2 regions of the Streptomyces sp. NPDC107654 genome follow, and region 1 is predicted to be linked to the other one. Evidence: riboswitches for the same ligand, from Rfam matches in the RefSeq annotation. Region 1 holds a riboswitch; the other holds the start of a gene.

What was found. Region 1 has a riboswitch for glycine ahead of gcvT (glycine cleavage system aminomethyltransferase GcvT). Riboswitches for the same ligand answer to the same signal wherever they lie in the genome.
Region 2: linked by a shared signal. The riboswitch ahead of gcvP (aminomethyl-transferring glycine dehydrogenase) and the one ahead of gcvT (glycine cleavage system aminomethyltransferase GcvT) in region 1 are both predicted to bind glycine.

Annotation. Positions count from the first base shown of each region.
Region 1 covers NZ_JBVKBI010000010.1:46,470-50,876, reverse strand. The annotation lists gene ACZ7N4_RS19360 (enhanced serine sensitivity protein SseB) at 1-548, opposite strand, end outside; gene ACZ7N4_RS19355 (AAA family ATPase) at 979-1,647, opposite strand; glycine riboswitch at 1,827-1,926, shown strand; glycine riboswitch at 1,927-2,040, shown strand; gene gcvT (glycine cleavage system aminomethyltransferase GcvT) at 2,083-3,201, shown strand; gene gcvH (glycine cleavage system protein GcvH) at 3,339-3,716, shown strand; gene glyA (serine hydroxymethyltransferase) at 3,731-4,407, shown strand, end outside.
Region 2 covers NZ_JBVKBI010000042.1:22,903-27,309, forward strand. The annotation lists gene gcvP (aminomethyl-transferring glycine dehydrogenase) at 1-2,570, opposite strand, end outside; glycine riboswitch at 2,746-2,840, opposite strand; gene ACZ7N4_RS38085 (PRC-barrel domain-containing protein) at 2,960-3,331, shown strand; gene ACZ7N4_RS38090 (DNA polymerase IV) at 3,253-4,407, opposite strand, start outside.

The DNA.
Region 1 (4,407 bases):
ACGCCGGCCTCGGCGAACTCGGCGGAGGCGGCGGAGAGGAAGTCGACCGGGTCGTCCTGCCAGTCGGGCTCGAAGAGGCGGACCCGGCCGCCGGTGTTGGGGCCGTCGAGCGGGGTGCGGCCGGCCCTGCACAGCTCGGCCACGGCGTCGGGCGGCAGCGGGACGCCGACCACACCGCCCGGGTTGACCACGATGCCCGCCTGCGGGGGCAGGCCGCGGGCGAACTCCAGGGCGGGGGCGACGGTGTACGACATGTGGGCACCGGCCACCTGGCGCAGCTGTTCCTCGGAGCTGAACACCGGGACGTACGTCTGGCCCTCGATGTCCATCGTCGGCAGGTCCAGCGGGCCGCTGTCCGGGCCCCCGCCGTTCGGCAGCGGTATCCACAGGAAGCTGCGGCCGAGGACCTCGACGATCCGACCGCCCGCCGCGGGCACGCCGAGGGAGGCCGAGAGCACCTCCTCCAACTCGTTGCCGGGCCACCCGCCGTGCGGGTGGGGGTGCGCCTGTGCCGGGAAGTCCGCGGGAAGGTCCGCCGGGAAGTCCATCTGCCTACCGCCTGCTGGGGATCACTGCTGTGCGCGAAAAGGCTAGCGGGTGGCGGTGACAGTGCCTCACCGCGCGAGGCCGGCACCCCGCCACCGCGCGAAGCCGGCACCCGTCACGGGCTGAAGCCCGCACCCGCCCCCCTCGCAGCCGACGCCCGCCACCACGTGGGGCCGGCGCCGCCGCCGCGTGCAGCCGCCGCCGCCATAGGTGAAGTCGGCACCCGTCGCGGCTCAGAGCCCGCACCCACCCCCGCCCGAACCGGCATCCGCCTCCGACTGAAACCCGCACCCGCAGCCCTCGCAGCCGACGCCCACCGCCTCCCTCGCAGCCGGCACCCGCCACCGTTGAAGCCGGCGCCCGCCACGGCCTGAAGCCGCACCCGCGCCCCGTCCGAAACCCGGCCCCGCCCCCGCGCGAGACCGGCAGCCGTCACCGGGTGAAGCCGACCCGGCCGAGGACGTCCGCCGCGTCCCGGTCCAGCAGCACGGCCGCGCCGCAGCCGGCGGGCGGCTCGCCCCTCTCCACCGCGCGCAGCAGGCGGGCGGTGGTCCGGCGGTGGCGGCGGAAGGCGAAGCGGGACACGCCCCGGCCGCGTTCGCGCTGGCCCTCCCGGGCCGTCTCGGGGCTGACGTCGAGGACGAGCAGGTGCAGGGTGGCGCCCCGGCGGCGGGCCTCGCGGGCCAGCCAGGCGCGCACCCAGGGCTGGGTGCCGCAGTCGTGCACGACGACCCCCTCGCCGGTGCGCAGGGCGCGCCGCAGTCCGGCGTAGTGGGCGAGGCGGACCAGGGGGCGGTACAGGGCGTAGGGGAGGAAGCCGGGGACGCGGGCCTGCCAGCGGTCGCGGGCGTCCTGGGAGTCGACGCGCCGGCCGGTGACGGCGCGGTGCATCAGGGTGGACTTGCCGCTGCCGGGCAGTCCGGTGACCACCACCAGGTCGCGGGGGCCGAAGAGCAGGGCGTGCGGGCTCCGGCCGGCGCGGTCGCGCAGGTCGCGGACGACCGGTGCGGGGCGGTCCGCGCTGCGCTCGCGGGAGAGGGCGGTGGGCTGCTTCGGCACCGCGAAGCCGGCGTCGGTGGCGTAGGCCGAGGTCCTGTTCACCGTGATCGTCCTCCCCTGTGGGCTCGGTCAATCCCATGCCCGTCGTATGTAAAGGGAAGGTAATGCGCAACGGTCGGCGATTCGTGTGCGTACGGCTACGGGTTGGTCACAAGGAGCGTGCTCTGGCTGGGCGGGGTGCGGCGTGCAATGATGTGCCCGCCAACTGCATACCGGCCGCTTGAATCCGCGCGGGAGAGTCCCTGGCAGCACTGGTGCCGGGGCGCCGAAGGAGCAAGTCCCTCCCTTGAATCTCTCAGGCCCCGTTACCGCGCGGGCGAGGCACATCTGAAAAGCGGGCCGCTGCAGACAGTGGCTCCACCCAAGGTGCAAGCCGTGATCGTCCCCGTGGCGGTCGTGGCGAACCTCTCAGGTTCCGATGACAGATGGGGAGGAACGTTCCTCGCCTGTCCGCCTGCCTTGGGAGACGACCGTCCGATGAGCAGTTCTGCACTCCGTCACACCGCGCTCGATGCCGTGCATCGCTCGCTCGGTGCGACGATGACCGACTTCGCCGGCTGGGACATGCCCCTGCGCTACGGCTCCGAGCGTGACGAGCACCTCGCCGTGCGCACGAAGGCCGGTCTCTTCGACCTCTCCCACATGGGCGAGATCACCGTCACCGGCGCCGAGGCCGCCGCGTTCCTGAACTTCGCCCTGGTCGGCAACATCGCCTCCGTCGGCGTGGGCCGCGCCCGCTACACCATGATCTGCCAGGCCGACGGCGGCATCCTGGACGACCTGATCGTCTACCGGCTGGCCGAGACCGAGTACATGGTCGTCGCCAACGCCTCCAACGCCCAGGTCGTGCTGGACGCGCTCACCGAGCGCGCCGGGGGCTTCGACGCCGAGGTCCGCGACGACCGGGACGCGTACGCGCTGATCGCCGTGCAGGGTCCCCGGTCCCCCGGGATCCTGAAGTCGCTCACCGACGCCGACCTGGACGGTCTGAAGTACTACGCCGGCCTGCCCGGCACGGTCGCCGGCGTCCCGGCGCTGATCGCCCGCACCGGCTACACCGGCGAGGACGGTTTCGAGCTGTTCGTGAAGCCGGAGCACGCCGTCGAGCTGTGGCAGGCGCTGACCAAGGCCGGCGAGGGCGTCGGCCTGGCGCCGTGCGGGCTGTCCTGCCGGGACACGCTGCGCCTGGAGGCGGGCATGCCGCTGTACGGGCACGAGCTGACCCGTGAGCTGACCCCCTTCGACGCCGGGCTCGGCCGCGTGGTGAAGTTCGAGAAGGAAGGCGACTTCGTGGGCCGCGAGGCGCTCACGCGGGCCGCCGCCCGGGCCGAGGAGAACCCCCCGCGGGTGCTGGTCGGCCTGGTCGCCGAGGGCCGCCGGGTGCCGCGCGCCGGGTACGCCGTCGTCGCCGGGGGCGAGGTGATCGGCGAGGTCACCTCCGGCGCCCCCTCCCCCACCCTGGGCAAGCCGATCGCCATGGCCTACGTCGACGCGGCGCACGCCGCGCCGGGCACCGGGGGCGTCGGCGTGGACATCCGGGGCACCCACGAGGCGTACCAGGTCGTGGCGCTGCCGTTCTACAAGCGCCAGAAGTAAAGACTGGGCGCGGTCGGCCGTCTCCGGGGCCCCGCCCCGTGGCCGGCACGTGACCCTGCGCACATTCGGCCGCTCACCAGCGGTTTCCGCAGTCCCCCCGTCATCAGCACTCCCGCGTGTACAGGAGAATTCAGGCCATGAGCAACCCCCAGCAGCTGCGCTACAGCAAGGAGCACGAGTGGCTGTCGGCCGCCGAGGACGGCGTCGCGACGGTCGGCATCACGGAGCACGCGGCCAACGCGCTCGGTGACGTCGTCTTCGTCCAGCTCCCCGACGTCGGCTCCACCGTGTCCGCGGGCGAGACCTGCGGCGAGCTGGAGTCGACGAAGTCGGTGTCCGACCTGTACTCGCCGGTCACCGGTGAGATCACCGAGGTCAACGAGGACGTCGTCAGCGACCCGTCGCTGGTGAACTCCGCTCCCTTCGAGGGCGGCTGGCTGTTCAAGGTACGCGTCGCGGAGGAGCCGGCCGATCTGCTCTCCGCCGACGAGTACACCGCCTTTTCCGCCGGCTGAGGAGTCGTAGTCGTATGACTGTTCTGAACACGCCCCTGCACGAGCTGGACCCGGAGATCGCCGCCGCGGTCGACGCCGAGCTGAACCGTCAGCAGTCGACCCTGGAGATGATCGCCTCCGAGAACTTCGCGCCGCTCGCGGTGATGGAGGCGCAGGGCTCGGTCCTCACCAACAAGTACGCGGAGGGCTACCCGGGCCGCCGCTACTACGGCGGCTGCGAGCACGTCGACGTCGCCGAGCAGATCGCCATCGACCGGGTGAAGGAGCTGTTCGGCGCCGAGTACGCCAACGTGCAGCCCCACTCCGGTGCCTCCGCGAACCAGGCGGCCCTGTTCGCGCTGGCCCAGCCCGGGGACACCATCCTCGGCCTGGACCTGGCGCACGGCGGCCACCTGACCCACGGGATGCGGCTGAACTTCTCCGGCAAGCAGTTCGACGTGGTCGCCTACCACGTGGACGCCGAGACCGGCCTGGTCGACATGGCCGAGGTCGAGAGGCTCGCCAAGGAGCACCGCCCGAAGGTGATCATCGCGGGCTGGTCGGCGTACCCGCGGGAGCTGGACTTCGCCGAGTTCCGCCGGATCGCCGACGAGGCCGGCGCGTACCTGTGGGTCGACATGGCGCACTTCGCGGGCCTGGTCGCGGCCGGTCTGCACGCGAACCCGGTGGAGTACGCGGACGTCGTCACCTC
Region 2 (4,407 bases), on a different contig from region 1:
ATCAGCGTGCCGGCCACCGGGAAGGACATGGTCGGCGCGTGGAAGCCGTAGTCGATCAGGCGCTTGGCCACGTCGTCCACGCTGACGCCGGTCGCCTTGGTCAGCGGGCGCAGGTCGATGATGCACTCGTGCGCGACGAGGCCGCCGGGGCCGGTGTAGAGCACCGGGTAGTGCGGCTCCAGGCGCTTGGCGATGTAGTTCGCGGAGAGCACGGCCACCTGCGTGGCCCGCTTCAGACCCTCGCCGCCCATCAGACGGACGTACGCCCACGAGATCGGCAGGATGCCCGCGCTGCCCCAGGGAGCCGCCGAGATCGGGCCCACGCCCGTCTCCGGGCCGGCCTCCGGCTGGAGGGGGTGGTTCGGCAGGTACGGCGCCAGGTGCGAGCGGACCGCGACCGGGCCGACGCCCGGACCGCCGCCGCCGTGCGGGATGCAGAAGGTCTTGTGCAGGTTCAGGTGGGAGACGTCACCGCCGAAGTGGCCCGGCTTGGCCAGTCCGACCAGGGCGTTGAGGTTGGCGCCGTCGACGTACACCTGGCCGCCCGCCTCGTGGACCCGGGCGCAGATGTCGGCGACGTGCTCCTCGAACACCCCGTGCGTCGACGGGTAGGTGATCATCAGCACCGCCAGCTCGTCGCGGTACTGCTCGATCTTGGCGCGCAGGTCCTCGACGTCGATCTCGCCGTCATCGGCGGTCTTGACGACGACGACCTTCATGCCGGCCATCACGGCGCTGGCCGCGTTGGTGCCGTGCGCGGAGGACGGGATGAGGCAGACCGTGCGCTGCGCGTCACCGTTGGCCCGGTGGTAGCCGCGCACGGCGAGCAGACCGGCCAGCTCACCCTGCGAACCGGCGTTCGGCTGGAGCGAGACCTTGTCGTAGCCGGTGACCTCGGCGAGACGTTCCTCCAGCTCACGGATGAGCGTGAGGTAGCCCTCGGCCTGCTCGGCGGGTGCGAAGGGGTGCAGCTGCCCGAACTCGGGCCAGGTGACCGGCTCCATCTCGGTGGTCGCGTTGAGCTTCATGGTGCAGGAGCCCAGCGGGATCATGCCGCGGTCGAGCGCGTAGTCGCGGTCGGCCAGCCTGCGCAGGTAGCGCAGCATCGCGGTCTCGGAACGGTGCTCGTGGAAGACCGGGTGGGTGAGGTAGTCGTCGGTGCGCAGCAGCGCCTCGGGGAGGGTGTCCCCGGCGGTGGCGTCCAGCGCCTCGATGTCGCCCGCGACACCGAAGGCGGCGAGTACGGCCTCCAGCTGGGCCCGGTTGGTGGTCTCGTCGCAGGCTGCCGAGACGTGGTCGGCGTCCACAAGGCGCAGGTTGACGCCGTTGTCCCGGGCGGCGGCGACGACCTCGGCGGCCTTGCCGGGCACGCGCGCGGTGACGGTGTCGAAGAAGGCACCGTGGACGATCTCCACGCCCCCGGCCTTCAGGCCCTCGGCGAGGATCGTGGCGTAGCGGTGCGTACGCCGCGCGATGGTCCTCAGACCCTCCGGGCCGTGGTAGACGGCGTACATGCCGGCCATCACGGCGAGCAGCACCTGCGCGGTGCAGATGTTGCTGGTGGCCTTCTCGCGGCGGATGTGCTGCTCACGGGTCTGCAGCGCGAGCCGGTACGCCTTGTTGCCGTCGGCGTCGACGGAGACGCCGACGAGGCGGCCGGGGAGGCTGCGGGCGAACTTCTCGTGCACGGCCATGTAGCCGGCGTGCGGGCCGCCGAAGCCCATCGGCACACCGAAGCGCTGGGTGGTGCCGACGGCGATGTCCGCGCCCAGCTCGCCCGGCGAGGTCAGCAGGGTCAGCGCGAGCAGGTCGGCGGCGACGGTGACGAGGGCGCCCAGCTCGTGCGCCTGGTCGATCACCGGCTTGAGGTCGCGTACGGCACCGGAGGCGCCCGGGTACTGGATCAGCACACCGTTGATCTCGCGCTCGGCGATCTCCGCCGGGATGCCCTCGCTGAGGTCGGCGACGACGACCTCGACGCCGGTCGGCTCGGCTCGGGTCTCGATCACCGCGATGGTCTGCGGCAGCGCGTCCGCGTCGACCAGGAAAAGGCCCTTCTTGTTCCTGCCCATGCGCCGGGACAGCGCCATCGCCTCGGCGGCCGCGGTGCCCTCGTCCAGGAGGGAGGCGCCGGACGTGGGCAGGCCGGTGAGTTCGGCGACCATCGTCTGGAAGTTCAGCAGGGCCTCCAGACGGCCCTGGGAGATCTCCGGCTGGTACGGCGTGTACGCCGTGTACCAGGCGGGGTTCTCCATGACGTTGCGCAGGATGACCGGCGGCGTGAAGGTGCCGTGGTAGCCCAGGCCGATCATGGAACCGAGGACCTGGTTGCGGTCGGCGAGCGAACGCAGCTCGGCGAGCACCTCGGCCTCGGTGCGGGCGCCCGGCAGGTGCAGGGCCTCGGCGTTCTTGATCACGTCCGGGACCGCGGCGGCGGTCAGCTCGTCGAGCGAACCGTACCCGACCTGCGCGAGCATCTTGGCCCGCGCCTCCTGGTCGGGGCCGATGTGGCGCTGCTCGAACGGGATGCCCGCTTCGAGCTCGGAGAGCGGAGTGCGATGGGCGGTCATTGCGGAGGCCTCCTGGGTCTGACGCGACCTTCGAGGGGCACCCCGGTACGGATACCCCGACGGCCTCCCCCTCTGTCATCTCAACCTGAGAGCTTCACCGGGCGCCCGGGGACGCCGGCTTTCACCGTCGGTGAGGGCGGAAGCCGTCGACATCCGCCCTGCTTTCCAGAGTGACCTCGTCCGTGCGGTACGTGGGCCTGAGAGATTCCGGGGAGGAGTTGCTCCTTCGGCGCCTCCGACGTGGTCGGAGGACTCTCCCGCACGGGGTCAGCAGCCGCTGTCAGCGTACCAGCGAGGTCAACGCCGGAGGCTTCGAGTGGCCGCCTCCGTGAATGTGCTCTTTCGTTGTGCTTACGGATGAGTTGCGACCACGTGGAGGGAGAGGGACCGTGCAGACCGACATCGATCCGCGCAACCTGATCGGCCGCAAGGCGTTCGACCGCAATGGCACCAAGATCGGCACCATCGACGAGGTGTACCTGGACGACGCCACCGGTGTGCCCGAGTGGGCGGCCATACGCACCGGCCTGTTCTCCCGGGACGCCTTCGTACCCCTGGAGCCCAGCGAACTGGTCGACGGCACCCTGCACGTCCCCTTCGAGCGCGCCCTGATCAAGGACGCCCCCGACTTCGGAGTCGGCCGCCACCTCTCCCCCGAGCAGGAACTCCAGCTCTACCACCACTACGGCCTCGACGTGGCCTCACCCCCCAGGGTCCCGGACCACGACTTCGGCAAGCTGGCGGGCTCGGAGGAGGCCTGAGCCGCCACGTCGCGGACCAACGGCAGCGGATCGGCACCCTCCAGCGCCGGATCGTCCACGAAGAACGTCCGTACCCGGCCCGGCTCGGACCGGGGTGTCTCGAACCGCACGGTCACCCGTCCCAGCCCGCTCCCCTGCACCCACCCGTGCCCGAACTCCGCGTGCCGCACATCCTGCCCGGCCCGCCACTGCCGTTCGACGGTCTCCACCCGCACCGCCACCGTCTCGGCGACGGCCTCCTGCGGCGCCTCGGCGGCCCGCGAGGGCAGGGCCTGCGCGAACAGGTCCTCCTGCGTGTAGTCGGCGAGCCCGGACACCCCCACCCCGAGCAGCCGCACCCCGCCCGTGGTGTCCACGGAGTCCAGCAGCCGCGCCGCCGCCTCACGGATCACCGCGGGGTCGTCCGTAGGCCCTCGGAGCGTCTCGGAGCGGGTCAGCGTCGAGAAGTCGTACCGCCGCACCTTCAGCACGATGGTCCGCCCGGACAGCCCGGCCTCGCGCAGCCGCCGTACGCACCGGTCGGCCAGCCGCTGCACCTCCAGGCCCACCCGCAGCCGGTCGTGGATGTCCACGTCGTACGTGTCCTCCACCGACACCGACTTGGTCTCCCGCTCGGCCACCACGGGCCGCTCGTCCCGGGCCAGGGCCATGGCGTACAGCGCGTGCCCGTGCGCCTTGCCGAGCAGCCGGACCAGCTCGTCCTCGCCGGCCTCCGCCAGCTCCTCCACCGTGGTGATCCCCGCTCGGCGCAGATGGTCACCGGTGGCCGGCCCGACCCCCGGCAGGGTGCGCACCGACATCGGCGCCAGCAGCGCCCGCTCCGTGCCCGGCTCGATCAGCACCAGGCCGTCCGGCTTGGCCTGCTCGGAGGCGATCTTCGCCAGCATCTTCGAGGCGGCGAGCCCCACGGAACCGGTGAGACCCGTGACCGCCCGGATGTCCGCGCGCAGCTTCTCGCCGGCCCGCCGCGCCGACTCCTCGTCCCGGGCCGCTCCCCCGGCCTCCAGGTCCACGAACGCCTCGTCCAGGCTCAGCGGCTCCACCAGCGGTGACAGCTCCCGCAGCAGCGCCATCAC